2 linked regions of the Stieleria varia genome follow. The protein of the gene in region 2 interacts with the protein of the main gene of each other region in a pairwise test. Links are inferred from orthologs where the notes say so. Each region holds a gene or a part of one and is shown on either strand. Other genes may lie near its edges. The genes, in order: gyrA and Pla52nx_RS02545.

Region 1 (15,805 bases), 620 kb from region 2 along the record:
TCTCGCTCGTCGGTCGAGCTGCCGGGCGTGAATCGGATGCCGATCACTATTTGGCGTCCCTACGTTCCCGCGTGGACGCGGTCGCCAGACGCAGTGAATCCGTCGCCGAACGACCGTCGGTCATGTTGTTGGAATGGATCGACCCGCCGTTCAGCGCCGGGCACTGGAGTCCCGAACTTGTCGAGATCGCCGGTGGCCGAGAGATCATTGGCGTTGCGGGCGAGCGTTCGGTCACCACACCATGGGAGAGGATTGTTGCGGCGGACCCTGACGTGATCGTCTTGGCCTGCTGTGGTTTTGATGTCGACCGCACGCTGCAAGACATGCCGATTCTGAAATCGTATCCAGGTTGGTCGGACTTGCGATGCGTGCGTTCAGGTCGTGTTTACGTGGTCGACGGCTCGGCTTACTTCAGCCGACCCGGCCCGCGTTTGGTGGACAGCTTGGAGCTCATCGCACACGCGTTGCACCCAACGGTTCATCCGCTGCCGCCAGGATTGCCGGCAGCTTATCGGATCCCAAACCTACTTTGAGGCAGCCTCGGCTTTTTCGTCAGCCGCTTTGTCGTTCTTTGCGGGTGCAAATGTTTTTTCTGCAGCTGGTTTGGTCTCTGCCGGTTTGGCTTCGGCTTTGTCCTTCTTTGCTTCTGCAGGTTTCTCTTGCTTTGCGTCGGGCTTCTTATCTTCTTTGTCCGAGGCGGCGCTAGGTTTCTGCTTTTCCGCAGACTGCTTTTCAGTTGATTTCTTCTCGGGCGATTCTGGTTTGGGATCGTCTTTTTTCGTGACCGGGAATTCCACCGTGGTCAATCCACGGTCGATTACCCACATGTTTCGGAACCGAACCGGATCGCCGTGGTTTTGAATGTGGATCGGCAAGAGCAACGGTGCTTCTTCTTTGCCAGCACCGGTCTTGTTCGGCAAGGAAACGTTGTCTTGGACTTTGACGCCGTTGATCCAACTGGTGATATGAGCGCCACGAATCTTGCTGCCGTCGGAGGCCCAGCGGGGCGCGGTGAACTGAATGTCGTAGGTTTGCCAGACCAGCGGCGGCAAGCACATGTTCAGATCGGGTGCCTTGAATCGATACAACGCTCCGCATCCATCGAACACCGGTTCGGTGGCAAAGGAATCCAGGACTTGGCATTCATAGCGGCTTTGCAAATACAAGCCGCTGTTGCCTCTCGATTGGCCGGTAGCCTGAGGCATGTACGGCAGTCGGAACTCGACGTGCATGTTGAAGTCTTGCAGCATGGGACGAATTTCGGCACCCTCCATCAACAGCCCATCGTCCGTCATGCGTGCGCCGACGAACTGATCAACGTTCGTGCCATCAAATAGCACCAACGCTCCCGCGGGCGGTGTGGCGCCCAAGGTCGGGCTTTGACGTTCGACTCGGTCGAGGTGTCCCAGTTTGTCGCCTTTGCGATCCACGATCAGGCAATGATCTTTCTCGACAAAGATTGCCCAGGGTCCGCCGGACAGAACAACATAGTCGCCGCTGCGGATCCCGATCATCTTCGTCATCTCGGGCTTGTGCTTTTCTTGACCGGGCAAGCCACCCCAGAAGGAAATGGCTTCGAACTGATCTCCGCCGATCGGTCGGATCTGTAGTGCCAAGGGCTCGTACTGGTTTTCTCCGGTCTTAATCGCTCCCGCAAATTCACCCAGCAATGCGTAGTTGGGGTCGTCGGTTGGCGGAGACGTGAACGCGGGTCCCTTGCCTGATCGTTGTGCCATTGCGCTGGTTGAGCAGACGGCAACTGCTGCGAGAGCGAACGTCAACGCCAAAGATGATTTCGGAACGAATCGAAAGATCGAGAGTGGGGAGGGACGATTGGGCATGAGTCTGTGAGGCTCGAGCGGGGGTGATGGATTCGTGAGGCTGACCGAGGCGGGATTTTGAGTCTAGTGCATCGTCCAGTCTTGATTTTGGGGTTAGCCACGGTTGTGTCACGAAAACCGTGGCTAACGCCAAAACGGCTCATTTATCGAACCCACGTTCTAAGACTGGACGATGCACTAGGCACAGCACAAGCCTAATTGCGGGCTGTTGCCGAGGCCAGCATGGGGCTCAAAAAACCCACGATTGCCCCCCAAGCGACGTTTGGGGCGTGACAGGCGTTACGATTAGAATGCGTTTCTGCGAATCACCCGCCCATCCATTCCCCCCCTCCCAGCTCACAAATTGCTCCCATGATCCAGATGCTTCATTCGACCCGATCGATGATCGCTGCGACCGTCTATGCGGCGATCGCGATGCTGTCCGTCCACGCCTTTGCGGCCGATCGCCCCAACATCGTATTCATCTTTACCGATGACCATTGCCAGCAGGCGCTCAGCGCATATGACCCGTCACGCGTCAGCACACCCAACATGGATCGCATCGCTCGCGAAGGCATGCGGTTTGATCGATGCTATGTGACCAACGCGATTTGTGGTCCCAGCAGGGCCGTGATTCAAACAGGTAAGTACAGCCATCTCAACGGATTTGCCACCAACCGAGATCGATTCAACGGCGATCAGCAAACCTTTCCCAAGCTGTTGCAGGCCGCAGGATATCAGACCGCCATCGTCGGCAAATGGCACTTGGTTTCCACCCCACAGGGATACGACTACTACGACATCCTGCAAGGTCAGGGACCCTACTACAATCCGCCGATGATCACGGCCGGCGAAGACGGCAAGCCGGTGACGCGTCGGCATACCGGTTACACGACCGAAATCATCACCGAAAAAACACTGTCGTGGCTGAAGGAGAAACGTGATCCGAACAAGCCCTTCATGGTGATGTATCAACACAAGGCACCGCACCGAGATTGGAGACCCGCGCCAAAGTATCTCCATTGGCTGGACGACGTGACGGTCCCCGAACCCGAAACGCTTTGGGACAACTATGACGGGCGCACGCAGTCGGCAGGTCGTCAGTCGATGACGATTAAGGAACACTTGACTCCGAGAGACCTGAAACTTGCCGGTTACGGCAACATGAACGATGAGCAAAAGAAGGTTTGGGATGCTGCCTACGGTCCCAAGAACGAGGCCTTCGAAAAAGCCAAGCCCGATATGACGGAAAAGGAAATCATTCAGTGGAAATATCAACGCTACGTGAAAGACTACTTGCGTTGCGTCAAAAGCGTTGATGACGGGATCGGCGAAGTCCTTGATTATCTCGATGAAGCGGGACTGGCGGACAACACGGTGGTGATGTACTCATCCGACCAAGGTTGGTATCTCGGCGAACACGGCTGGTTCGATAAGCGTTGGATGTACGAAGAGTCACTCAAGACACCTTTGCTGGCCCGTTGGCCGGGCACCATCGCACCGGGATCGACGAACAACGACATCGTTTCCAACCTCGACTTCGCGGAGACTTTTCTCGACATAGCCGGCGTTCCCATCCCCGGTGACATGCAGGGACGAAGCCTGGTGCCGATTTTCAAAGGCAACACGCCGAACGATTGGCGTCAGGTTTTCTACTACCACTATTACGAGAACCCGGGTGCCCACAACGTCGCCCGACATTTCGGCGTGACGGATGGAAAGCACAAGCTGATCCACTACTACGCCCTGGAGGGCAAGGCGATCAACGACTGGGAACTGTTCGACTTGGCCAGCGATCCCAACGAACTGCAAAACGTCTACGGCAGCAGCGAGCACATGAGCCAACAAAAACGTTTGGCTGACGAGCTGGAGCGTTTGAGGAAACAGTTCGCGGTTCCTGAAGACACCGACTTGGGTGCCAGGCAACGGAACCAACGCAACAAAAAGTGACAAGTACGTCAGGCTTTCTAGCCTGACGTACATGGGGAGTAGGTCAGGCTGGAAAGCCCAGGGCTTTTAACATCTCTGTACTGAACATGTCTGTACTGAGCGTCAAACCATGAAGAACACTGGATTGACTCGTTGCAAAGGAGTTGCAGACATGTCATGGATGGCTAGGTAGGCATCACGCTCAGCCGTGATGCGGTGCGACCAAGCGGTTTGCAATCCAGAAAACGTCGTCGGCCCTTGGGTGTCAAACGAAGCTGCTACCGGCATCTCCAACCCTCAAATCAACTGTTCGACACGATCGACTGAGATTGCGAAATCTGTCGTCGAGCGTCATCCTGCGGGGGACGTGCGGAAAATAAGTGTCGCGAAATCCACGTAGCAATCATCGCTTCGCGTGATTTTGGCAACGGGAGAGGACACATATTCTCCAAACCGACCACGAAGTGGTAAAACAACATAGCCTGGGGTCGCGGCGAAGCCAGCGCACCCCGAGTTAGCTCCGATAGCTGCGGAGCAGCGACAGCATACAGCATGGGGTGCCAACCCCATGTTTCTGCAAGCGAGTCCGCCCAGAAGCTGCGGAGCAGCGACAGCATAAAACGTTTGGTGCAGCCCACAGCACGCGGTGGTCCGGATGCAATCTGTCGCCGCTCCGCGGCTTGTTGGCGGCATCGGGCGGTGTTCACCTGGGGCTCGCGCCCTCTTTATCCTACACATCTCCGATGAGCCTTTTGTAGGCGAGGAAAGCTTCGTGGTACGACTCGATTTTCCGCATTCCTCGCCAGATCGTTGTGGAGCCGGGCGGGCCTTGGCCTTTCTTGTCCAGATAGCCGCCAAGCTTGGCGACCACCAGCATCCATTCGCCGATCGTGGGAGGTGTTTCGGGAACCTCACGTCCGGCAAAGACCACGAGGTACGTCGCCTTCCAAAAACTGGCATCGTAGAAACGCTCGCAACTGACTTGCGGACAAACTCGATTGGCGGTCTTGAGTTGCTCGACTCGAAACCCAGTGATCATCAAAAGCGTCACCGCACGCACGTATGTATCGATCTGCTCGTACTTCAGCTTCTCAATCTTCATGCCGCTCTTGAGCGTCTTGAAATACAGTTCGATGTCCCAGCGGCGACAATAAGAACCAATGACTCGTTCGATTTCCGAGATCGTCGAAATGGGGAGCGATGTAAAAAGTAACCAGCGGATCGGCTCTTCGCCTTCGGGTGCGTCCGTTTCGACGGCCTCGACAACATTGATCGTCACGTCGGGAGCACGACCACCAGGGCGTGCCGGGCCGCGTAAAGTGACCTGCCGGGCACGAATCGAAATCGATGCTACCCGGGCACTGCGACTCATCCGACGAGCACGCGTTTCTCCGATAATTAATGACTTTCGCTCGCTTAAATCGATTTCACGCTGAAACTGAAACTCCGTCTCCTGCATCACTTCGGAGATCGTCCTGGTTTCACCTTGATCGAGCACTGTGCGATCTTGGCAACCACGAATGACGTAGTCATAGTTGGCCGCCAGATCATCGGTTTGCGCTAGCAATTCATAAATATCAGACTCGCTGTCCGAGACGCCAATGTAGTGCGTCTGGGGATGAGCCAGTGCGATTTGCTCGCCACTTTGAAACATCTCCAGCCAACGGTAGCTTTCTTTTTCTTCAAAGGCTTGCTGGCGTCGCAGGTTGACTTTTTCTGTTTTGTTCAGATCCGTCTTGATGTCATCACGCGTCCAAATGCACTGATCGACCGTGCCCAGAACAAGTCCATCCTCGGTGATCGCATAGAGTGGGTGCAGAAAGAAACCGAATTTGTCCCGACTCTCCAACGGCCCGGCCCCGCGGACTTGCCGCTGTGGTTTGGTGAGATCACAGACGGTGGTATCCTGGGATAGGATGACGACCGGTTGCTCGGCGGTGCGAGCGATTGAAGCATCATTGTGGGCTTTGAGAATGCCGTCCACAGGGATATTTCGATTGTTTACCAAACGGTAGGTTGCCTCAAGTTTCGCGTTGTCCTTACACGCACTGGGCGTAGATTCGGCAATCTCGGACTGTTGCTCAAGAATCAGGGCGACACGTCGCTCCCGCCGCTTATCACCTAAATCCAAAGTCCGAAGCTCATCTTTTATCCAGCTTGCCATTGTCCCGATCCCTGGGGAAGTGTTTTGTCGACTCCAACCGACCAAAGGGTAGAAAAAAAGATGTGTAGGATAAAGAGGGCTCGCGCCCCAGGCTGTATGCTGTCGTCGCATCCGCGACTGACCTGACGTGTGTGAGCCGGCAAGCCCGGTGTGGCTTACTCGTCCGACGGAGTCGTCGATTCTCCATCGGTTTCGATTGCCGGTGCATCGGCGTCTGCAACCGTCGCTCCATCAGCTTGCCCCTCAGCGGGCGGTGTTGTGGGGATGTCGGCAAGCGGGATTTCTTCGCCGGTGTCTTCCTCCGGTGGAACACGGACGGCAGCGATCACGGAGTCGCCATCATCCAGGCTCATGATCCGCACGCCTTGTGTGTTGCGTCCGATGACGTTCACGTCGGCGGCTTTGATCCGCTGCAGCTTGCCCTTGGCGGTCATCAAAAAGATTTCGTCGTCGTCGGTCACGTTTGTGATCGCGATCACCGGTCCATTGCGTTCGCTGGTGCGAATGTCGCGCAGACCTTTCCCGCCACGCCTTTGTGTTCGGTACCGTGCCGACCCGCTACTGCTCTCGGATTCGTTTTCGGACTCACCCTCTTCCGTGATCGCATTGGGTCCGAACAGGGTGCGTTTGCCGTAGCCTTTTTCGCAGACCGTCAGCAACGTGGCCTCGGGATCGGCGACCACCATGCCGACGACGCCATCGTCTCCGACCAGGGTGATGCCTTTGACACCGGAGGTGTTGCGGCCCATCGGGCGAGAGTCGGACTCTTTGAACCGGATCGCCATTCCGCCGTGGGTCACGAGGACCAGTTCGTCGCCGGGGCCGACGACGCGTGCGTCGACCAACTCGTCGCCTTCACGCAATTTGATCGCGATGATGCCACCACGTTTGGGACGGCTGTACTGTTCCAGCGGTGTCTTTTTGATCAACCCGCTGCGGGTCGCCATTGTCACGTAGAAACCATCCTGGTTGAAATCACGCACGGGCAGGCAGGCGGCGATCTTTTCGTTTTCGTCCAACGACAGCAGATTGACGATTGCGCGTCCTTTGGCATCACGGGGCAGTTGCGGCAGGTCGTAGACCTTTTGCCAGCGGACTTTGCCAGTCGTGGTCAGAAATAGCAGGTAGGCGTGGGTACTGGCGACGAACAAGTGCTCGATCGGATCTTCGTCGCCGACCTTGGCTCCCTTGAGTCCTTTGCCGCCACGGCGTTGTGACTTGTAGACGCTCGACGGAGTGCGTTTGATGAACCCTTCGTGGCTGATCGACACCACCATCGTTTCTTCGGTGATCAGATCCTCCAAATCGATGTTGCCGAGTTCCTCGTTGGTGATCTGTGTGCGTCGTTTGCTGCCGAAGCGACGCTTCATCTCCTCCAGGTCTTCCTTGATGATGGCGTAGACCCGAGCTGGCTTGGCCAGGATGTCCAGGTAATCGGTGATCTCGGCAAGCAATTGAGCGTGCTCTTCGGTCAGCTTTTCTTGTTCCAAGTTGACCAACTGGCCCAGACGCATGCGGAGGATTTCGTCCGTCTGCACGCTGGTCAGAGTGTAGGTGTCGGATTCGCCGCGTTCCATTTGGAACTGCCGGAATCCTTCGTCGCCCAATGCTCGTTGCATCATCGATGCAGGGCACTCGATGCCCATCAATCGCTCTTTGGCTTCCGCCTGCGTGCGACTTTCGCGGATCGTACGGATGATTTGGTCGATGTCGGCCAGGGCCAACAACAATCCTTCGACCGTGTGTTTGCGTCGGCGTGCTTTGGCCAACAAGAACTGTGTTCGTCGGCGAATCACACTGACTCGGTGACGAATGAACTCGGTCAGCATTTCCTTGAGCGTCAACTCGCGGGGTTTGCCATCGACCAAGGCCAAGAAAATCAGTGAGAACGTGTCCTGCAGCGGCGAGAATTGGTAGAGCTGATTGAGGATCACATCGGGATCTTCGTTGCGTTTGAGTTCAATGACCAAACGCACGGGTTCCTTCAAATCGCTCTCGTCGCGAATCCCCGAGATGCCTTTGATACGATCGCCGTTGACCAGAGCGGCGATCTTTTCGACCACGCGGTCGCGGTATTGTTGATAGGGGATTTCGGAAACGATGATTCGATGCCGATTTCCCTTCATCTCCTCGACGCTGCACTTCGCCCTGACGACGATCGTGCTGCGACCTGTTTTGTAGCCGCGACGGATACCTGCGCGACCGCAGATGATGCCGCCGGTGGGGAAGTCCGGACCGGGAACGATGTCAAAGAGTTCTTCGTTGGTCGTATCGGGTTCGTCGATCAGCTTGATGACCGCGTCACAGATCTCGGTCGGGTTGTGAGGCGGAATGCTGGTCGCCATGCCCACCGCGATCCCACCGCTGCCGTTGATCAGCAGGTTGGGGAATTTACTTGGCAGAACCGTCGGTTCCGTCCGTACTTCGTCGTACGTCGGGATGAAATCGACTGTGTCGAGTTTCAAGTCATCCAGCATTGCCGCGGCGACGGCGCTCAAGCGAGCTTCGGTGTATCGCATGGCCGCCGGCGGGAGTCCGGCGATGCTGCCAAAGTTTCCCTGTTTGTCGATCAGCAGGGCACGCATGTTCCATTCTTGTGCCATCCGAACCAGCGTCGGATAGATCACACTTTCACCGTGCGGGTGATAGTTACCGGAGGTGTCACCGGAGATCTTTGCGCATTTGACTCGTTTGCTGCCGGGGCCGAGATTGAGGTCATTCATGGCGACCAGGATTCGACGCTGCGACGGTTTCAATCCGTCACGCACGTCGGGTAATGCTCGGCTGACGATGACGCTCATTGCGTAGGTCAAATAGCTGTCCCGCAACTCGTCTTCGATGGGCAAATCGATCATCCGCAGCGCCCCAGCGCCGCCGTTGCCGTCGCTGCTGCCGCCGAAATCGCCGGAGGCCGCCGGAATGTCCGTGCCGGAGCCTCCGTCGTCGGAACCGCCGCCCGCGCCAGGGGTCAACGCACCGTTCTCTTCTTCGTCTTGGTTGCCATCGACGGGTTCGTTTTCGTCAGCCAACGTGGTGTCCTAGCGAGGAGGTCAAAACGGCCCAAAAGGCCGTAAAAATAGCGTTCATTTTGAACCAGAGATTGTACCATTTGGCGTGCATTGTCACAACGAGGGCACGCTCACCGCTGGCGTTGCCCAGATGCCCTTGGTGAGCCACAATGGGACCGAACCTATGACTCCATTTCGACCGGTTTCGTCGCTTGATCACCATCCAGTCCATCCAGATCGGCACGGTTCGCAGCGAAGGCGATCCGGAAACGCGTGACGTGACTCAATGCCACTGGACCAGCGCGTTTGACAAGCAGCCGTTAGCCGGCAAGGTCACCGTGTCCCCGACGGGCATCATCGGGGATGAAGTCGCGGACACGAGAGTTCACGGCGGGCCCGAGAAAGCGATCCTGTGTTACGCCGCGAGCCACTACGAGAGTTGGTCGGCTGAACTGCCCGGTCATCCGTGGGCTGCTGGCGGTTTTGGCGAAAACCTGACCCTCGCCAGCGTCGACGAACACTCGGTTTACCTAGGCGACGTCTACACCGCAGGCGACTGTGTCCTTCAAGTCAGTCAGCCGAGACAACCTTGTTGGAAAATCTCACGCCGTTGGCAAATCAAGACGCTGACCAAGCTGGTCGCGCAAACGGGTCGAACCGGTTGGTACGTTCGAGTGCTGTCGCCAGGAACCTTGCAAGCAGGCGATACACTTTCGTTGACAGATCGTCCTCACCCTGATTGGACGGTCGCGCGAGCCAACGATGTTTTGTTCGGCCGCGAGTCGGAACGTTTGTCCGTCATCGAGTTGATGAACATCACCGAGTTGTCGGATGAATGGAAATCCAGCTTGGCCTAAACCGCTATCGCGGCCGCGAAGAAATCCTGTCGCGTGGCGAGTCAGCGTCCAAACCCGCGACATGAGCAAGGTTTAAACCCGTCAATCGCTGGTCCACCAGCCGAATCTGTGCATCGGTCATTCGATGCGCCACGTGTCGCCAGTGTTCACGATCGTTGGCCAAGCTGGACGCAAGTGACGCCGGGGTGTCATCCTCAACTGACAGGATCTGAGCGAGAACTTCCTGGATTCGTTCCCGTTGCTCGATCTCCAGATCATTCGACAACAGGACCTTGCGCAACATTGGCGCAGCGGGCCGTCCCAACTGCAACAACTGTTTCATCGCATGTCTTCGCGACGATGCGCGGTCCGAACGCAAACCTTCGATCAGTTCATCCACCGCTGTGTCCGAGATCTCAGGAATGTTTTCCAGTTGTCCCATCAACTCGACTTGAGTTTGATGATGGATCTGCATCAGACATCGACCGTCGAGCAGCTGTCGAAACAGATCGCCGCAATGCAGCTTGATCCCGGTTGAATCTTGCGCCAGCAGGTGAATCAGCGACGCACCGCGATACTTCTCGTTCAGTTGTCCACGCTGTACGGTCCAGACCAGTTCGCCATGATGTGGCTGTTCCAAGATCGCTTGCTCACCGGTCTTTGTGAGTGTTGATTCGATTCGCATCCACGTCGCGTCTTGAACCGACACACTGATGCGTTGTTCGGGATGATTCACGCTGTAGTGCATGGACGGTAATCCGCGTGCCGCCATCACGGAGATCGTTTCGGTGAACTCTTCGTTCTCTGGCGGGACCGCGAACTGAGCGGAGCCCTTGCGATAGCAAGACCGATCCAAGTGCAGTCGGCCTGATCGCAGCCGAAATCGTGCCATCCCGTTCTCGGCAAAGAAGTCTGAACGGGGAGGTTCCTGACGCGTGAAGTCAAGACCCTCAGCGGGTGGCGTCCGTTGTGCACGAGACGTCGAGTGAAACAGGAGAACGCCGAACAAGGCGGCGAAAACCGAAATCGTTTTCATCGCTGAACCCTCCCTTTTTCGAGCGAATGGGTCGCTTCGCAAGGTCCAAGAGTAAATTATCGGCAGGAAATCCTTGCGAATTGACCAAGTTTGCCGATCCACTGTTCGATTACGAAAGATTCTTTTTCACAGCAATGGCAGCATTCAGGCGATTGTGGGAACGCCGACCAATCAGCCGTTACCCCCCGATTCGGGCGCTTAGTCACTTGTCAACAGGTGACCATTTGACTGAGAATAGCAAGGTGCCGTAACACTTAAGCGGCTTGGCCGCTTAGCCAGACCGAAAGCAGGTCTCCATTGGGCCGCTCCCGTTCTCTCTTATCCTTACAATAAAGGCAACGTTCCATGCAGTGCTCCATTGTCGGTCTGGGCACAGCATTGCCAGCGGGCGCGGTTGCGCAAGAAGACGCGTTGGCGATGTCCAGTGAAGTGATCTGTGATAGCCCTAAGCAAGAACGCTTGCTCAGGACTCTCTTTCGCAAGTCCGGTGTGAAAACGCGACGCACCGCGATTCCGTGGCAAACCGGTTACGAGTGGGCCAAGGGGGCTCATGTCGAATCCGACGGCGGTTCGGTGGCAACGGCCTTTGAAGTGTGCAATGGTCCGCCGACCGGACATCGCATGGACCTCTATGCCAAGTTTGCTCCGCCGCTGGCCGAACGTGCCAGTCGCGCCGCGCTGGACATTAGCCCCGTCTCCCCGCAAGACATCACGCACTTGGTCACTGTTTCTTGCACAGGGTTTTCTGCTCCCGGTGTCGACATCCACTTGTTGCAATCTCTCGGATTGCCCGGGTCGACGCAGCGTGTGCATGTCGGATTCATGGGATGTCATGGTGCGATCAACGGACTACGCGCCGCGCGTGGACTCGCCGCCGCTGACCCCGATGCCAACATCCTGATGTGTTGCGTCGAACTATGCAGCCTGCACTATCGAATGACTTGGGACGCCGAAGCCATGGCGGGCAATGCTTTGTTCGCCGATGGAGCCGCGGCCGTTGTGATCAACAACCAGTCCAACAACGAAATGCATCCGCTGACGTTGGCCGATACCCAGTCGTGCCTACTGCCCGACACGACAGACAAGATGTCGTGGATGGTCGGCGACCACGGTTTCGAGATGCGACTCAGTGGTGCCGTGCCCGATTCGATTCATGAAAACCTGCGTCCTTGGTTGCAGGCTTGGTTGGCAAAACACGATCTGACTCTCGATGACGTCCAAGATTGGATCGTGCACCCCGGCGGCCCTCGCATCTTGGATGCTGTGGTCGACTCGCTGGATTTGCCGACCGACTCGGTGACCGTGTCTCGCGAAGTGCTCAGCGAACTGGGAAACATGTCTTCACCGACGGTGCTGTTCGTCTTGCAACGATGTCTTGCTCAGCAAGCCGCAGCCGGTGAAAAACGCAACGGACCTCGCGTGCTGCTGGGATTCGGACCTGGTTTGGTTGCCGAAGCCGCCTTGCTGAAGTAGGGGCCGCTTTGCGAAGTCGGAGCCGCCTTGCTGAAGTAGGGCCGCTTTGCGAAGTCGGGGCCGCTTTGCTGAAGTGACGGTACGTGTCTCTCAGGCAACTTTTTGAGAACGCTCTGCAGACACCTGCAGACCGTGCTCGGTTCGTGTTCTGCCTGTTCGCTGCGTCTCGTCGCGGATTTCACGGTTTCGCCTCAGATCCGCATCGTTGACGTATCCTCGTGCGTGATCCAGGTGCAGGCAAACGGTCTGGTATCGCACGTGTTTGCCGCGAATGCCCGCGTTCTCCAATCGCTCGCCCAACTCGCGGTCTTCGCCGCCGTAACGCATGCGTTCATCAAAACCGCCGGCGGCAACGATGTCCGTCGTCCAGCCCGACGCGTTGTTTCCATTCCAAGTCGGCTTGGTCGTCGTGACCCGGTTCAGAAAGTCAGCCCAGATTCCTCTCGCGTTCAACCTCAACCAACGAGGTGAGAACGGCAACCCGCTGGAACGCAAGAAAGACACCGAGAACGCTCGACCGCTACGAATGTCGTCCACGGAAATCGCTTCACTGACCGACATCGGCAGCTTGTAGTATCCGCCTGAGAGAAAGCGTCCGGGACAAGCTGCGGCGTGATGTTGGGCGAGAAAATCGGGACGCGGGATGCAATCCCCGTCGGAGAACACCAAGTAGTCGCCCTTGGCCGCCCGTATCGCCTCATTGAGGATCGTGCATTTGCGAAACCCATCGTCGAGATGCCAAACGTGCCGGATCAGCATCTGCGTCTGCTCGCGGATTCGCTCGATCATGTCGCGGGTTTCGGATCGCGATCCGTCGTCGGCTATGATCAATTCAAAATCATGATACGTCTGCATCGCGTATCCCCACAGGGATTTTTCTAACCATGCAGGCGCGTTGTACGTGCTGAGCACCACGCTGATCCGACGAGGTTTTCTGTCGTTGGTTTGATCGTCAGTCACAATGAGCCTGTTGGTTTGCTGAGTTGCGATTCATGCCACTTGTCGAGACCGGGTCTTGCCGGGTGACGATTGGGGCGGTGATGATCTGCCCAGCGCAGGGACAGCTTCATGGTCATAAAGGTTGTGTTCATGAAACGGCACGCAGATCAGGCCGCCGGAGAGGTCGATTGTTTCATCACACAAGGCTTGCATGAATCGTGAACCGCACAAATGTTGCTCGTAGTACGCGATGGCTCCCTGCCGCAGTCTCGCGATCTGTGCCGATGACATGCTCTCGATGCGATCGATCGCAGTGACCAGCCCATCGGTGCCATAAAAACAAACCGCGTTGACGTCGTCCTCCAGCGGCGGCGTCATTCGGTCTCCATACTCAATCAACGGGATGGTTCCCACGCTCATCGCTTCGATCAAATGATGGCAGGTCGGTTGTGCCGCACCCGGGCAACACAAAAAGAACTCGGCCGATGCGATCGTGGTCAGCCAGTTCGAGGCGGGGATGCTGTGTTCCCGCGAGTCGACCAAAACGATTCTGTCGCGTACCGGCAACCCCCGCGGGCAGGTCGCGTCGTCGTCACACGGGCGTGTTGCGATGTGTGGGGCGAAATTCTGTTTCAAAGTTTGCAAGAGTTCCAATCGTGGCACGACGCCGAACTCATGCTGCATCTTGTCATCGCCGTACTTGCGTTTCTGGTTTCCGGCAAAGAATACTCCGCAGCGACGTGGGGTTGCTCGCAGTGATTCCAAGTCGGTTGTCGCAAGCTGCTGTAATGTCGCTGGGTGCATCGGATAGGGCATCACCGGGATCGAGCGATCAATGTCGCGTCCGATCAGCATTTGCAATCGCGTCACACCCGAATCCAGATGGTTACCAACGCGTGACGCGGTTGGCTCCGCATCGCAGAGCACCAGAGCACCGGCGGGAATCTGATTTTCACGATCTGTGCTCGATGGGTCCAACCACCGCACCGCGGTCTCACTGAGCAATTCCCGACCATGGATCTTTCTGGCAACCGCTGACAGGATCAGTCGTGAGCAGCGGATCGAAAACGGTGACCCGATCGCCTGTGCCCAGCATGCCAGTGTCATCAAGTGTCGACCACAGTCGATCAATAAATCCGTGGTTGTCAGATCCAACACGACCGGACGTCCCCCGGTTCCGACGCCGGAATCCGTCGACCGGAGTGACGGGTGGAGCAACGCGTCGGGGCGAGAGGCGAGCATTCGACGGGCCCGACGAATATCGATGGGATACCGGATCAGCGTCTTGAGGTGCATCCGCGGGCCGTTTTCTGCCAAGATGGGGTGAGGGTGGACGAAATGACGGTGGTAGCCGATTTTTGCCAGCGGAGTCAATATTTCCCCAGCAAACTCTGCGTTGCCGTGGAGCTCGCCAGGCGCTATCCTTTTGATAATGCTGCGCCCTGTGATGCGGCACAATGCTGCCATAATCATCTTTCAGACTTCCCAGCTTCTCCAAAGGCTCTCCCGATGCGTTGGATCGTTTTGCTTCTGTTTGTTTTTGCCTCCATTGCCGATGCAGCCATGGGGCTGGCGCAATCCGCAGTCGCTCCGGTTGCCGAAAAAGAATCCGCGACGGAAAAGAAAGCCGACGGCGGCGATCAGGCCAAGGCGGACGCGGCGAAGAAAGAGTCCGAACTGTATCTGCGGATCGAAAACGACGCAAAAGGAAAGCCACACGCGTTGCAGACTGCGATCGTTCGATTCGAAGGCCAGCCGGGGAGCCGACATGACGGGGCGGTGGTCGACTTGGTCGGTGTCGTCCATATCGGCGAAAAAGACTACTACAAGGATCTGGATCAGCGGCTGGGCACCTATCAAACCGTGCTCTACGAACTGGTCGCTCCCGATGGCACGCGTATTCGTCCCGAAGATCTCAAAGGCCGACGCGGAATGCTCGCCTCCATGCAAACCGGCATGAAGGACATGCTGAACTTGCAGTACCAACTCGAACGCATCGACTACATGGCGGAGAATTTCCGTCACGCCGACATGAGCCCCGAAGAATTTTCCGAGGACCTGGAACGCCGCGGCGATGCCGTCTGGAAAATGGTTGCACGAATGATGGGCGCTGGTCTTGCCTCCCAGTCGTCCAGTAGCGGCGATGTTGGGATGCTGTTTGCCATGTTCAGCGACAATCGCAGCCAAAAAATGAAACAAGTCATGGCGCGTCAACTGATCGACATGGAATCGGTCACCACCGGCATCAATGACGAAAACGGCGAAAACACCCTGATCAAGGGACGAAATGCCAAAGCCTTTAAGATCTTGAAGGAAGAGTTGGATGCCGGCAAAGAGAATATCGCCGTCTTTTATGGTGCCGGTCACCTGTCAGACATGGCCAAGCGTCTGGAGCAGGATTTCCAAATGAAAGCAACCAAGACCACTTGGTTGACCGCTTGGGATCTGTCCAAAGATTGAACCGGCTGTGGGCGGTGCATCACTTCGTTTGCCCCGTAGCCGCAGGCGCAGGAGACGCCACCACACGGTTTGCCTTACGGGATCATACGCCGCTTCCGCCTGCGCCTTCGGCTGCGGGTCAAACAGGGCCTTCCGCCGTT
Region 2 (15,706 bases):
GCTCGGAACCACCGAACAGATCATCCATCGCGGCGTCGGCTGCAGGTGCCTCGGCAGCCGGTGCATCAGCAGCAGGCGTGTCCGCCCCGCCGAACAGGTCATCCAAGCCGCTGGGAGCTGGTTCGGCCGGCGCTGGTTCGGTCGGTGCGCCAAACGGATCAGCCGCTGGTGCGGGCGTTTCAGGCTCGACCGGTGCACCGAACGGATCGGCTTCCGGCATCGCGTCTGCGGGAGCTGGGTCTGCGGGCGCTCCAAATGGGTCAGCAGCCGGTGCCGGTTCAGCGGGAGTAGGTTCAGCGGGAGTAGGTTCAGCGGGAGCGCCAAAGGGATCCGGTTCGGCGGGAGCAGGTTCAGCAGGTGCGCCGAATGGGTCCGCAGCAGGTGCGGGCTCAGCAGGTGTAGGTTCTGCGGGCGCGCCGAATGGGTCTGCCGCTGGAGCCGGTTCAGCTGGTGCAGGTTCTGCAGGCGTGGGCTCAGCCGGTGCTGGCTCCGGCTCGACGGGTGCCGGAGGCGCCGGTGGATTGGGGTCGGCTGGCTCGGGCTCAGCGGGAGTAGGCTCAGCGGGCTCTGGCTCCGCTGGCATCGGTGGTGCTTCGTCCGTCGCTGCCTCGTTCACCGCAGGTTCGGCAGGCGTGTCGTTGGTACTTGGCGCGGAGAAAGTCTCGGTCGGCTCCACGACGATTCCACTGTCGATGATCATGCCATCCATCGGTGCCGACTCGATCATGGGAGTGACACTGATGATAGGATCGGAGCTGATGACGACACCGGTGTCGCATCCACAGACCGGCTGTGGGCTGCAAGCCGGTGCGGGCGGGCAAACCGGTACACATGTGGGCTGACAGACCGGCTGGCAGTACTGCACGGTTTCGGTGCAGGTGTCGGCACAGGGGTCATGTTGATGGCAACGCAGACGCTTCAGAAAGTGGCCTGCTGTTGCGGGACTGATGCCCAGCAGGGCCACCAGACTCAGCACAAGTGTCCAACGAAATAAGGGTTTCACCTTGCGGTTCATTTTTTGGCTCCTCCGCAGACATCCCCTGCGGCTCTGTTATTCATCGAAATTCGAGTGGGACTGGTTTCCGGCAGCAGCAACGTCGGTGACGCTGCAAAGCATTATAGAACAGCTACTTGCTCCCCATTTGAAGGAGTGTTTCCAACAGGAATCTCTTTTCAGACCTCGCTGCCGTCCCAAACACTTTTGCCCAAGACATCAATGCTAGTTCGCGAAAAATGCAGCCACAACCAGTTAAACTGGGTAATCCTCTACGTTTAGCTTGACAATCGGACCTTTTTCGTAAGACAGACGAGACAAGGCATGGTTCTACAGAGGGGTGGCGGCTGTTTTTCGCTCCGTCTGATCACCAGCAAGCCTCTGGAGTGTCCGTTGATGTTCTTCAGAATCGCAGTAGGAAAAAACGTCGTGTCGAGCTCTGCAGAGAGTTGATACTGCGTCCAGTCGTTGTTTGCCGTTAGGATTGACGATGGGACGCCCCCGATCTATCGGCTGTCCGGTCTGTCGGCTTTCCGATCTGCCGGCTGTCCGGTCTGTCGGCTGATGGCTCGGCTCGTCGTCTGTTGGGCATGCATGTTGATCCTCCGTCGGGTCGCTGCATGGCTCAACGCACATTTTTTAAATTCGGGAATTTCATGTTTCGGCTGATTCAAGGCCTGTTCTCATCGATGAGCTTGGAACGCAAGTGTTTGCTGTTCTTTGGCTCTGCGCTCTCCGTACTGATGTGCGGTGCGTTCTTTGTCGTGCAAAAGCTTGGCAAGGAATTGGTCAAGAACACGACACGACAGCGGGCGCAGGACTATGGCGCGGCCGAACTGATGCTGATTCACTCCGATGCGATTTGGTCGAGTGACGCATCCGAGGATGCGGTGAACATGAAGTCACAGACATTGGCCAGCTTGCGAGAGGAGTTGCTCAAGAAGGACATCGAGTTTGAAATATTGGGCTTGGGTGATGCGATGCGGTTTGACAACTTGCCGCCCTTGGAGCCGCCCACGGATCCTGCCGAGCGTCAACTGCTTCGCAACCTCGAACCGATGTTTCGAAACCAGTTGGCCCAGCGTATCGCCGAAGTCAGTGATGTGATGGACCCGGTGGACTTGGCGGAGAACGAGCCGATGAGCAGGATCGGTTTGGCGGGCGCGCAGGTCTTTGACGATCTGGGGCCTGTCGACGACCGGTATATCTACTACAAGCCGATCTTTCCCAAGAACACCTGCATCCCCTGTCACGCGCCGCAGGACGGCATCGGAGCACTGACCGCCGGCACGGATCCCTACGAGCAAGCCGAGCGGGCGCCGTTCCGAGTCATACGTGTCAGCATGCCGTACCAGGATACGCAAAAGACGACGACGTGGATTCGCGCGATCGTGATCGCGCTGGCCATGTTGATCGTCGCCGTGACGCTATTCGTTTTGCATCACATCGTTCGCTACCTGGTGTTGCAACCTCTGAGTCACCTTCGCGACGTCAGTGACGCCATCACGCACGGTGACACCAATCAACGCGCGTTGATCGACAGCGAAGACGAGTTCAGGGAACTTGCCGACGCTTTCAATCGGATGCTACGTCACTTGACGGAGTCTCAGGCAAAGATCCAAGAGTACAACGATGAGCTGGACGGACGCGTCGACCAGTTGGCTCAACTGAACTGGCAGTTGTATGAAGCCAACCGGGTCAAGAGCGACTTTTTGGCCAACATGAGTCACGAGCTGCGTACCCCGCTGAACAGCATCATTGGGTTTTCTGATGTCTTGCAGGGCATCGACTCGCTCAATGAAAAGCAGCGACGCTACGCACGGAATATCCAGCAGAGCGGCCGCTTGCTGCTGGAAATGATCAACGACATCCTGGATCTTGCCAAAGTGGAAGCGGGCAAGATGGAAGTGCGTCGCAGCGAATTTGATCTTTCGCGATTGGTCGCGGCACAGTGCGATATGATTCAGTCGTTGTCGGAAGAGAAAAACATTTCGTTGTCGATGGAGATTCCGGACGGCTTGCCGCAGGCGACGCAGGACCCCAACAAGCTTGGTCAGATCATCAACAACTTGCTCAGCAACGCGATCAAGTTCACGCCCGAGGGCGGAATGATCACGGTCAGAGTCGCCGATTTACACGACGGACGATTTCGCTTGCAGATCACGGACACTGGAGTGGGGATCGCCGCGGAAGACCAGCCGATCATCTTTCAGAAGTTTCGTCAGAGTCGCAAAGTGCTTGATGGCGAAGGCCTCACGAGAGAGTTTGCCGGCACCGGGCTTGGTCTCTCGATCGTCAAGGAGTTGGCGAAGTTGTTGGGTGGCGAAGTGGCGTTTGAGAGTGAGTTGGGGCGAGGCAGCACGTTCTGGGTGGATTTGCCATGGAGGTTGAGTCAACAAGCAACGCTCGATTTGAGCATCCCGATGCCTCAGCCTCCTGCCCATTTGTTGCCCAGTCCAAAGTCATCGACGGCCACCCCGATTCCGACCGGGCCGAAAGACACGTCGTCCGACACAGCCGCCAATCCTGACGACGCATCAGAGCCCGATGCTTCCCATCGCGATGCCTCAGAGCCTGAGGATTCAGAGCCCGAGGATTCAGATGTTGACGTGACGCAGGCGTCGGCATCATGACAGAGAACTTGCACGGGGTGATCTCACGCCCAGGCAACCAATTGCAGGCAACCAATTGCAGGCAACCAATTGCAGGCAACCGGTTTTAGACAACCGATTCCGTGATCACCGGGCAGGGGTTAAAACATCGGTCATGAAGAAGGTTCAACTCTTTACCGATGGTGCATGCAGCGGCAATCCCGGTCCGGGCGGCTGGGCGTTCATCTTGCGATGTTGCAAGACGGACAAGGAACTTGAACGCAGTAGTGGGCAAGCCGAAGCGACCAACAATCAGATGGAGCTTCGCGCCGTGATCGAAGGCCTCAAAGCGCTTTCGGAGCCCTGCGAAGTCACCTTGTATGCCGATAGCACCTACGTCTTGCAGGGCATGAAGTCGTGGATGGCAGGCTGGAAAAGCCGCGGGTGGAAGCGCAAGGAAGGCTCCAGACTGGTCCCAGTCAAGAACGTCGAATTGTGGCAAGAATTGGATCGATTGATGCAAACCCACAAGATTCATTTTGAGCATGTCAAGGGTCATGCTGGGCATCTGGAGAACGAACGTTGCGACGAACTGGCGGTCGCCGCGTACCAGAGGTTCCTGCCCCACGGAAAAGCTTGAGTTTTCGCGAGAAAACGCCGGAATTTTCGTGCCCGAACCGTCTCCAAATGGGCCAACCCACGTCGCGGATCAGCCCGTCAATCGCTATACTGATCCCTCAGCATCGCCTGCCGTGGCGATCCCTTGTTTTCGCCTCCATCGTTGGCATCCATGAGCGACGTCCCCTCCTCTGATCCCTCCTCCGTCGGGAATCCTTCATCTGGGCATCCCGTCTCTGAGTCGCAAACAATTCCCCCTGTCTCGGTGGCCAAAGCCAAAAGCGCGAACTCCGAGTACCACTCGGAGGATCTGCAGCACCTTTCCGACCTCGAACACGTCCGCGAGCGACCGGGCATGTACGTCGGCGACACTGACCGCGGTGGTCTGCACCACCTCGTTTCAGAAGTCGTCGACAACTCCATCGACGAGGCCATGGCGGGGTTCGCCACGTTCGTCTCGGTCACCGTGCATAACGACGGCAGCGTCACCGTGGAGGACGACGGCCGAGGCATTCCCGTCGAGCGTCACGAGCAACTCTCCGCGGAACACGAACGTGATTTCAGCACGCTTGAAGGCGTGATGACGGTGCTGAAGTTCGGTGGCAAGTTCCAAAAAGGGGCTTACCAAACTTCCGGCGGTTTGCACGGCGTCGGCGTCACCGTCGTGAACTTCCTCAGCCAATGGGCCGAGGTGGAAGTCAGCCGGGGTGGATTCACCTGGCACCAAGAATACAAGCGAGGCGTGCCGACGGGCGATGTCCGCAAGGGACGTGAAACCAAACGTACCGGTACCAAGACGACGTTCAAGCCGGACGCTGAAATTTTCTCAAGCGTCAAGTTCAGTTTCGACACGCTCAATCGACGACTCCAGGAACTCGCTTTCCTGAACTCCGGTGTGCGCATCAAGTTCCTGGATGAACGCAATGGTGAAGGCGGTGATTTCTGCTACGAGCGTGGTGTGGTCGAATTCGTCGAACACCTCAACCGTACTTCCGACCCGTTGCACCCCGACATCATCTCTTTCGCGGGTAGCCGCGACGACATCGAGTACGAGATCGCACTGCAGTACACGACCGAGTACTCCGAAAGCGTGCAGTCCTACGTCAACAACATTCACACCGAAGACGGCGGAACGCACGTCAGCGGATTTCGTGCCGCGCTGACGCGGACGTTGAATCACTACGGCAAAAAAGAAAACCTCTTTAAAGGCAATCCGCCCACCGGCGATGACTTCAAAGAAGGGCTCACCGCGATCATCAGCGTTCGCGTTCCCGAACCGAGTTTCAAAAGCCAGACGAAGAACAAGCTCACCAATGCCGAAGTCGAAGGCATCATGAACATCGTCGTCGGCGAAGCGCTTGCTGAGTACCTCGAGAAAAACCCCAAGTCGGCCAAGACGATCGTCCGCAAAGCCATGTTGGCCGCCGACGCTCGCGAAGCCGCTCGTAAAGCCAAAGACCTGCTCCGAAAACGCAAGGATGCGTTGGGCGGCGGCGGGTTGCCCGGCAAACTGCGTGACTGTATCAGCAAAAAGATGGAACGCTGTGAACTGTACCTCGTGGAAGGTGACTCGGCAGGTGGATCTGCCGAAGGCGGACGGATGCGAGACTACCAAGCCATCCTGCCGCTCCGCGGTAAGATCATCAATGCCTACAAAAGTCGCGAAGACAAGGTGTTGGCCAACGAGGAAGTCCGCTCGATGATCCAAGCCATCGGGACCGGTATCGGTGCCGATCAGGACATCTCCAAACGGCGTTACAACAAAGTCATCATCATGACTGACGCGGACGTCGACGGCAGTCACATCCGTACTCTGCTGCTGTGCTTCTTTTATCGCCAGATGTATCAGTTGGTCGCCGAAGGACACGTATTCGTCGCTCAACCGCCGCTGTTCCGTGTCTCCCACGGCAAGACACGATACTACGTGCAAACGGAAGAGGAGATGAAGTCACAGTTGCTCGATCGCGGTCTGGCCGACACCGTGTTCGAGGCCGAAGACGGTCGACGGATCGAAGGTGACCAAATGCGACGCCTGTGTATCACGCTGGCGTCCATGGAAGACGCGATCGTGGCACTGGAACGACGCGGAGTCAGCTTGCGTATCCACACCCAGAGGCTCGATCCGGTCGCCAACAAGTTGCCCGCACTGCTGCTCACCCACGGCAACGAGGAGCATTGGTTCCACACAGAGGACGAAGTCGATAAGCACCTGCGCGCTCGAAATCTGATGCTCGACAGCGAGCGGATCATCGAAGAACAGGCCCGTAGAGAAGAGCAGGCCCGCAAAGAGGAGCAGGCCAGTGAAACGGAAGGTGACACACAAGCTGAAGCCGCCGAAGAAACCAAAGCCGAAGCGCCCGCCGAACCCGCCAAGGAAATCGCTCACTTGGCCGAGTTACACGAAGTCCGCACGATCAATAGCGGTATCGAGGATCTCGCAGAAATCGGTTTCAGTGTCGACGACCTGATTCCCGCGGATCGAACCGGGATGACGACGCCGCGATTCGAGTTGATCCGGGGCGAAGACATTCGTCGCTCACTGGTCGACCTGCGTGAGTTGCTGCCGGAAGTCCGCGCGGCGGGCGAAAAAGGATTGTCCGTCACTCGCTTCAAAGGCCTGGGCGAAATGAACGCCGAGGAGCTTCGTGAGACGACCCTCGACCCGGCCAATCGAACGCTCGTCAAAGTCAACCTCAAGGACGCAGGCGCGGCCGACGAAATGTTCCGCCTGCTGATGGGCGACAAAGTAGAACCGCGTCGAGAGTTCATCGAGAAGCACGCCTTGGATGTGCGAAATCTGGACGTCTGAGCGAAATCTGCTCGCAAGCGACATCCGGTATGTCGCTTTCTCCCTCATAACCGTTCGAGTTCAGTCGTCTTTGACGACTTGATCATCCTTTGGTCTGTCCCCGAGTCGCGCTGAATGAGCGCATCTGACTTGGGCGACCTGTTCCTCCGATCGCATGACACGTCTTTGTGAGTGTCAGTCGCCTCCAAACATTTCAGGCGTTTCGTCTCGCCCTGCACTGTTTCGACAGCTCTTCGATCCACCGGTACAGCACCACGATGTCATCACCTAAGAACTCGTCCAAACGTCAACCGACTCAAAAGTCGCCCTGGAGCGTCTCCGCACTCGAAGCCCGAATGATGTTGGCTGGCGACGTGGCCCCGGCCATCGCATCGTCCTGCTCAGGCGAAACCACTCCCGCGTGCGTTTCGACAGACATCGCTGAACAGACTCACTCAGAATTCGGGTCCGGTGATCTGGTCATCATCGATCCGAGCATCTCTGACGTCGAACAACTCACGAGCGGGATTTCTCCCCACGCTGAAATCGTTTTCCTGAATCCCGAACAACCAGGGCTGCAACAGATCACACAGATACTGCAGTCACATCGTGAAATCCGCTCCATTCATCTGTTCGCTCACGGTCGATCAGGAGAGATTCAACTGGGCAACCAGCGAGTCAACGAGTCGACACTCCAGAAAGAACACTCGCAACTGAATCAATGGCGTGACAGCCTGTCATCAGATGCAGACATCCTGATCTATTCCTGCGAGACCGGCAAAGGCACGGCGGGAGCAGACTTCATCCAGCGACTTGCCGCATTGACCGGAGCCGATGTTGCTGCGTCGATTGATCTGACAGGAAACCAACAGCAAGGCGGCGATTGGGAGCTGGAAAGACAAGTTGGCAAGATTGAAACCGCGGTGGCAATCGACGCCACCACTCGCCGCGACTATCGACACGTCCTGCAACTCTCCGTCATCGCGGCGGGAGCCACCGGCGAAGAGATCTTTTCCGTTGAAGTCGCCGGTGAGAAACTCGGGACCTTTCAAGCCACCACGGAGATGCAGACGTATCAACTGGAGATCGACCCAAACGTCTCATTTTCTGACGTGCGAGTCGTGTTCGAGAATGATCTTTACGACGAAGCCGCAGGGTACGATCGAAACCTGATCGTCGACAAGGTCTTGCTCGACGGTGTCTCCATGGAAACGGAAGACGCCCGTGTGTTCTCGACCGGCACCTGGACCGCCGATCTGGGGATCTTGCCCGGGTTTCGGCAGACTCAGCAGTTGCACGCGAATGGATTCTTGCAGTACGGATTCTCCACGATCGGCGAAGTCGCTCGGATGGACGGCAAGGGAAACAATCTGGAAAACCAACAATGGGGAACATCGGGCGACCAGTTTTTGCGACTCGCTGATCCGGCATACGCGGACGGCCTGAACCAACCAGCAAGGCAGGATCAACCAGACGGCCGCTCCATCAGTGATCAACTCTCCAGTCAAACCGAATCGGTCGAGAACGATCGTTTCATCTCGTCGGTGTGGTTTCAATGGGGACAATTCATCGATCACGACATCACTCGTTCGTTCTCACTGGATCGAAGCCTGCCGGTTGAATCGTTCGACATCAACGACCAATTCGCCTTCAATCGATCAGCCTACGATTTGAGCACGGGAGTGGATTCTCCACGGGAGCAAATCAACCACATCACCGCATTCATTGATGGCAGCATGGTGTATGGCGACGAGGAAGGTCGTGCCTCCGTCCTCCGGCAACTTTCCGGTGGGCGGATGTGGTCCATCGAAACAGAGCACGGTGAACTGTTACCACCCAATCATGTCGGCTTACCCAATGCCGCGCCTCCTACGCCAGAGTTCTTCGTCGCCGGTGATGTTCGAGTGAACGAAAACATCGAGTTGACGGCAATGCAAACTTTGTTCCTGCGAGAGCACAACCGCATTGCTGACGAATTGGCGGCAACAGAATTCGCTGATCGTGACTTGGATGACCCTGCGGTCGACGAAGAAATCTTTCAGCGTGCTCGTCAATACGTCTCCGGATTGATCCAGCACATCACCTACAACGAATTCTTGCCGAGCACACTCGGTTTCAGCGCCATCGAGACGTATCAGGGCTATGACTCCACGGTCAATCCCCAGATCAGCAACGAGTTCGCGACCGCAGCGTTCCGCTTGGGGCACTCCACCCTGGCAGATCAACTGATTGTTGATCGCGACGGCAACACGATCACGCTCGCCGAAGCGTTCTCTAACCCGAGGTTCGTGATGGAGAACGGCATCGACGGCATCCTGGAAGGAATCACGCGACAAAAGATGCAAGAGGTGGACTTGCTGGTGGTCGATGGTTTGCGAAATGCACTCAACGACGGACCAGACGGTTTTGACTTGGTAGCCCGCAACATTCAGCGAGGTCGTGATCATGGGCTCGCCGACTACAACACGATTCGCCAAAGCATCGGACTCGGTCGTGTCGAGAGCTTCTATGAAATCATGACCAACGAAGACGTCGCTGCGAAACTGGAGTCGATCTACGGATCTCCCGACAACGCCGATCCGTGGGTTGCGATGATCGCGGAGGACCATGTGCCGGGTTCCAGCGTCGGTGAAACGATTCACGCGATCATGGTGGATCAATTCACACGATTGAGAAACGGTGATCGTTTCTACTTTGAAAACCAGATGTCCGATAGCCAAATCGCAGAGATCAAATCGACTCGACTGTCCGACATCATCACGCGAAATACGAATGCGGAGGTTCAATCGGAAGTTTTCTGGACGCCTGACACCTTGGTGTTTCGGAACGGCTTGGACAATGAATGGTTGATTCGCGATTTCGGTGACAACGGCGGCGCGGAAGTGGTCTTTTTTGGCCAGCAGGGCGTGCGAGATCCGGATGATCGAACCGAAACCATTCCCGTCCAGCGTGACACGCCGGTCAACGCGGTTGTCGTTGCTGGGATCAACGAGAACAGCGACGGATTCTTTATTCCTAACGCACTCGTTCCCGTACCGCAGGCTGAGCTCGGCGTGGATGAGTTCATCGTCACTGCCGATATCGAATTCTTTGAAGGCTATGGGCTCGGCGGAAACGACCGGTGGGTCATCCAAAGTGATGTCGCATCCGTCTTTGCATCCGGCGACGACGGTGACGATACGCTTTCGGTAACCGCCAGTTCCGAGAGTGAAATCCGACTGACTGGCGGCAACGGGATCGATCGAATCACCGTCGATGCACCTGCCGCGAGTTTGGTGGATGTCGATGGAGGATCCTCCGTTGACGACGTGGACATTCACGTGTCCAAGCAGACCGAACTGATCCTCCGTGATGCGGAGGACGCAACGATCACTTATGCCGAGGACAAAGACACCGGTGACGACAACGACGGGGACTCCCAGGATCACAATCGCAAGCATCGCTGGAAGCATCACTTTGCATCACACCATCACGATTCCAATTGGTGGAAGCCTGGCTCCTGGATCGAGTACTTTCGATCCAAGTCAGGATCGCTGTGGTCATGAGGGTGGTTCATCCTTCTGACAGCTCAGTGTGCCCCAACCGGGTCAGCGTTTGCGTTTCTTGCCCGCTGGCGGTTTTGTGAACGCGTCGGTGAAGGGCGCCGATTCGAAAATCGGATCGTCGGTGACACGAGGATCGCCGGTGGATTTCAATTCACCCATCAGACGGTCATGAAGTCGGCTGCGAACATCCTGCGATTTGGGATCGCCTGCGAGGTTTTCTAAACAATGCGGATCGGCTTTGATGTCGTACAGCTCAAACTCGGGCGGACGACCGAAGGCGTAATCGAATGACTTGGGGTCTTCGTCTCGCCGGGTCGCCACCCAAGCCTTCGTCGGACTGGCGTCCATGTCGCCGAATGCTGCGAAGGTATTTTCTCGCAGGTCTTCGTAGGACGGCATCGGTCCCTCCGGTTTCCCGAGTCCAGGGCCGGTCCCCATCGGCCAACGTTCCGGTTCAAAGTTGATCACGTACAGATACTGATCGGTGCGAATGCCACGTTGGGGATAGGGTTTGAAATCCGTGCGAGCGGCGGCAACGTGACGTTCCCGTCCAAAGAACACCGCATCCCTCTCGGCGTCTACGGTTCCGCTTTGGTCGCTTTTCAAGACGTTGATCAACGATCGCGCCGTCATGTTGTCCGTCGGTTTCACACCGGCGGCTTCTAAGAACGTGGGTGCCAAATCAGGCAGCGTGACGAAGTCGTCGACCACGCGTCCCGGCGTCTGAATCCCGGCCGGCCATCGAATCGCGAGCGGAACCTGAGTGCCCAAGTCGTACAGGTTGCATTTTCCCCGCGTGACACCGGGGATGCCGTGGTCACCGCTGACGACCAAGATCGTATTGTCGTACTGGCCGATTCGCTTGAGTTCTTCGATCAGCACACCCAGCCCAGCGTCGAACGCTGCGACTTCGCCCAAGTAGTCGGCAAAGTCCTCGCGGACGACATCAACGTCGGGCAAGAATGGTGGCAACTTGCCTTTGAGAGAATCCGGATCAATGCCCCAAAGTTTCTTGCCGCTGCCCGCGATCCACTTGCGGTGAACATTCGTCGGACCCAACCAGTAGCAGAAGGGTTGGTCGCCGTCGAGTCGCGAGTCATCATCGGCATCCAAGAACGAGCGGATGTTTTGGCGTATCTCGTCCAGCAAAGCCGCCTTGCCCTGCTCGGGGTTCTTCGCTCCCATCGCGTTCTGCGAAAATCCGTTGAAGCGACCGCCGTGTTTGTTGAATGCTCGCTCGGCACCGCCGTGCGGCGCGTTGGCCGGAGTGCCGGGGCTCCAGACCTTGTAGGTGTGCCCGATGCGATAGCCGTCACCCTGCAACATCATCGGATAGGCGGGGATGGAAAAGTCCCAAATCGCGCCCTGCAGGATAGATGCTCGACCGCATCGCCAGAAATGCTGGCCGGATAACAGGGAACTGCGGCAGGGTGTGCACGATGGAGCGCTGACGAACGCTCGCGTGAACAAGACGCCTTCCGCTGCGACTTGGTCGAACACCGGTGTCTTTGCAGCGTCGCTGGGGCCACCGGGTTTCAGCTTCGCATAGACCCCCGCGTATTGGCCCCAGTCATCGGCGAACGCCATCACGATATTGGGCCGCGGATTCGAATCTTCTGCGGTTTGAGCGGCTTGGATGCAAGTATTCCAAGCGAATAGAAGAATCAACGAGGATAGCGCTGGGCTATTCATGGTGCATCCAAAGCATCGAGGATCGAGAACGAAATCCTCCCTATCATACTCAACGTGGTCAGTACCAGGTGATCACATGTGCGAAACGCGAAAGGCGGGTCGAAAGGAATTGACAGGGCTCGTACGATATCCACAACTGATCAACCTCGTCCCGTGGATTCCTTAGCAACATGTTGATTGTCGTTTCACCCGCCAAGACCTTGGATTTCGAATCGCGGGTTTCGGTGCCCGAGTGCACCGTACCGCGGCTGCTGGACGACGCGGCGCAGTTGGCCGATGTGCTCAAGTCCAAGTCGCCTGCACAGTTGAAACGCATGATGTCCATCAGCGACAAGCTGGCCGAGCAAAATCACCAGCGATTCCAAGACTGGGATGCATCGGCTCATCAATCCGCAAACGATGATGGCTCACGTCCCGCCGTGATGGCCTTCAAAGGCGACGTTTATCTTGGGCTCAAAGCCGACGAGATGACCCCAAAACAGTTGCTCCACGCGCAAGACCACCTGCGGATTCTCTCGGGAATGTATGGCATCCTGCGTCCGTTGGACCGGATGCTGCCCTATCGTTTGGAAATGGGAACGACCCTGAAAACGAAACGTGGCAAAGATCTCTATGCGTTTTGGGGATCTCGCATCACGGATGAGCTGAACGCCCAATTGGCCGCGACGAAGACACCGCTGCTACTCAACTTGGCGTCCAACGAATATTTCCGCAGCGTGCGTGCGGGCGAATTGAATGCATCAGTGGTCGCGCCGGTGTTCAAGGATTTCAGCAACGGCAAGTACAAAGTGTTGAGTTTCTTTGCCAAGAAAGCACGGGGAACCATGGCGGCTTGGGTGATCAAACACAAGGTCAAGACGCTTAAGAAACTGGTGAGCTTTGCCGAAGACGGCTACACCTATGACGAAGCGTCATCGACAGAGAACGCGCCGGTTTTCTTGCGTACCGGCTGATCAATAATCCGCATCTCGGCACCAGCGTTTGAATCAGACGGTTTGCGGAAAGATCGACTGAATCGCATCGATCATCTCACGCATCGACTGGAATCGCTTTGCAGGTTGTTTTTCCAACGCCCGCATCACCACAGCGTCTGCCGTTTTAGGAATGCCGATTTCTGGAGCGGCCTCGCTGGGCGGGGTGACATCTTTGTTGAGAATGTTGTCAAAGGTTTCATCGAGATGTGTCCCGCGAAACGGTTCTCGAATCACGAGTGCTTCGTAGAGGCACACGCCGACGTTGAAAACATCGCTTCGTTCGTCCAAGCCGCGATTGCCTCGAACTTGTTCGGGCGACATGTACAGTGGGGTCCCGGGACGCTGGCCGCCACCGGTGAGTGTTTGCAGTTGTTCCCCGGGGTCTCGTGTGGCGATCCTGTCCTGTCGGATCACGGTTTGGTCATCGACGTGCCCCCAGACTTTGGCGACACCCCAGTCCAGCAGGTAGACTTCGCCGAAATTCCCGACCCAGATGTTTTCCGGTTTGACGTCTCGATGGATCACGCCGCGGGCGTGGGCGTACGCGAGTGCTTGGCAGGCGCCCTCGATGATGTCGATTCGTTTGGGGATGGGGAATGCTTTGGCGGTCGCTTCATCTTTGCGTGCGATCCGTTTCAGGACCTGAAACAGGTTTTCGCCGCTGATGCGTTTCATCACAAAGTAAACGCCTTCGAGCAAATCCCGTCCGATGTCGTAGACGGGGACCGTGTTGGGGTGCTGCAACTGAGCCGTCACCCGTGCTTCACGCAGCAGGCGTCTGCGTTCGTTGACATCGTTGGTCAACGGGGGCAAGACGGATTTGATGGCGACAGTGCGTCCTGTCACGGGATCAAAGGCGGATCGTAGCAGCCCGTTGCCGCCGCGAGCGATTTCTCGCAGACCGGTGTACCGGTCGATTCCGCTGGGGATCTTGTTGGGCAGATCCGGGTCGGTGGCGGACAGGATGATTGTCGGTTCGCTCTGCATGGCGTTTCACGCCCCTTTTATCAACAGTTGCCACAGTGCCCCGCTGAGAGCGAGATGCACCACCATAGCGACGAAGAACTTGATTCGATAGGAAAGTTTGGCGGTTTTGTGTCGGATGTACCGACCGCAAATCAGTGCCCCCGGCCAACCGCCCACGGCGCTGGCAATCAGCAGCGTTCGTTCGGCGATGCGTTGTTTTGCACGGCTGGCGGCGCGTTTGTCCCAGGCATACATTGCCGCCGTCACGACGCTGGCAGCAATCGTCCAGAGAGCGTAAGCCCATATCATACTGATTTGTCCGTTTCGTTGCTCGCAGTCGTAAACCAAGCTCATGCCGGCCCCTCCGATCGACACACTTTCGCCCGACCACTACTTTGACCGACTGGAGCGTTGGTTGGAACTGGAGGGGGACGCAGAACGCGAGCGGATGGCTCGCCGACGGCAAATTCAGGCTCAGCGTGATGCCGAAGCGACCGGCGAAACGATCGTGCAGCTGGAAATCCAAGATCACCGCACCGGACTGGCCGGTCGGTTGCTGATCGATTTGGTCAAACTCAGCGGGCAGCCGTTGCCCATGAATCGACTGAAAGTCGGTTCGCCGGTGGTGCTCTCGGACAACGACGACGTCAACGATCCCGGCGTCCCAGGCGTTGTCAGCAAACGCAAGCATAACGTGATCCAAGTCGCCACCGATCGCTGGCCCGAGGCAAGCCGCTTGCGATTGGACTTGTCGCCCGACGAAACCACGCGGCGGCGACAACTGGCGACGATCGCGAGGGCGCGGATGGCCAAGGGACGCAGTGGCATCCTGCGTGACATGATCTTGAACGTTCGCCCGTTTCGAGAGCCCAAAAAAACAGCCGACGTGACCTTTTTGTCGCAACTCAATCCGCCGCAACAGGCCGCCGTCCGGTTCGCGCTCGCATCGCCCGATTTGGCCATTTTGCATGGACCGCCGGGAACCGGCAAAACCACAACGCTCGCCGAAATCATCTATCAGGCCGTCAAGCGTGGCCAACGCGTGCTGGCCTGCGCGCCAAGCAACACCGCCGTGGACAACTTGCTCGAGCGACTCGTGTCGATGTTGCCGGGCGTGTTGCGAGTGGGGCACCCGGCCCGCGTCTTCGAGGCCCTGCGAGGACACACTTTGGACGAACTGGTGGACGCCGACCCGTCGACCGATGTGATCCGTGACATGCGACGCGAAGTCGATCAGTTGATCCGCGCGGCGTCGAAGTTTCAACCCGGACGCGAGGGAGGACGAAAGCGGGCGCAGATGTATGCCGAAGCCGGTCAGTTGCGTGGCCAGATCCGAGCGCTGGAAAAATCGATCGTGCGTCACCTCATCGAGTCCGCCGACGTGATTTGCACGACCACGACCATCGACGAAGACTTGTTGGGCGATTGTCCATTTGATTTGGTGGTGATCGACGAAGCCTGTCAGTGCACCGAGTCGAGCGTCTGGCAGGCTCTCTTGCGGGCCGATCAAGTCGTCATGGCGGGCGACCACTGTCAAT

What was found.
Region 1: the proteins of Pla52nx_RS02545 (region 2) and gyrA interact in binary tests that used the Escherichia coli proteins (3 or more experiments, as listed by UniProt). The link is inferred for Stieleria varia from one-to-one orthologs.

Annotation. Positions count from the first base shown.
Region 1 is NZ_CP151726.1:75,563-91,367, forward strand. What follows is about bases 5,869-9,154. They hold gyrA (DNA gyrase subunit A), read right to left. Parts: upstream 8,769-9,154; coding sequence 6,069-8,768; downstream 5,869-6,068. Other genes in these bases: Pla52nx_RS00330 (IS4 family transposase), read right to left, coding at 5,869-5,913; Pla52nx_RS00340 (MOSC domain-containing protein), read left to right, coding at 9,134-9,154. Outside these bases: Pla52nx_RS00310 (cobalamin-binding protein), read left to right, coding at 1-533; Pla52nx_RS00315 (3-keto-disaccharide hydrolase), read right to left, coding at 525-1,736; Pla52nx_RS00320 (sulfatase family protein), read left to right, coding at 2,193-3,770; Pla52nx_RS00325 (hypothetical protein), read right to left, coding at 3,873-4,037; more of Pla52nx_RS00330, read right to left, coding at 4,480-5,868; more of Pla52nx_RS00340, read left to right, coding at 9,155-9,778; Pla52nx_RS00345 (hypothetical protein), read right to left, coding at 9,783-10,793; Pla52nx_RS00350 (type III polyketide synthase), read left to right, coding at 11,139-12,266; Pla52nx_RS00355 (glycosyltransferase family 2 protein), read right to left, coding at 12,357-13,226; Pla52nx_RS00360 (hypothetical protein), read right to left, coding at 13,257-14,522; Pla52nx_RS00365 (hypothetical protein), read left to right, coding at 14,715-15,665. UniProt on the Escherichia coli protein: A type II topoisomerase that negatively supercoils closed circular double-stranded (ds) DNA in an ATP-dependent manner to maintain chromosomes in an underwound state.
Region 2 is NZ_CP151726.1:701,218-716,923, forward strand. What follows is about bases 4,026-7,212. They hold Pla52nx_RS02545 (DNA gyrase subunit B), read left to right. Parts: upstream 4,026-4,375; coding sequence 4,376-7,012; downstream 7,013-7,212. Other genes in these bases: rnhA (ribonuclease HI), read left to right, coding at 4,026-4,225. In the rest of the region: Pla52nx_RS02530 (SHD1 domain-containing protein), read right to left, coding at 1-1,003; Pla52nx_RS02535 (sensor histidine kinase), read left to right, coding at 1,651-3,627; more of rnhA, read left to right, coding at 3,761-4,025; Pla52nx_RS02550 (peroxidase family protein), read left to right, coding at 7,270-10,536; Pla52nx_RS02555 (sulfatase family protein), read right to left, coding at 10,579-12,228; peroxide stress protein YaaA, read left to right, coding at 12,399-13,181; Pla52nx_RS02565 (serine/threonine protein kinase), read right to left, coding at 13,215-14,189; Pla52nx_RS02570 (DUF1294 domain-containing protein), read right to left, coding at 14,196-14,522; Pla52nx_RS02575 (AAA domain-containing protein), read left to right, coding at 14,521-15,706. UniProt on the Escherichia coli protein: DNA gyrase negatively supercoils closed circular double-stranded DNA in an ATP-dependent manner to maintain chromosomes in an underwound state.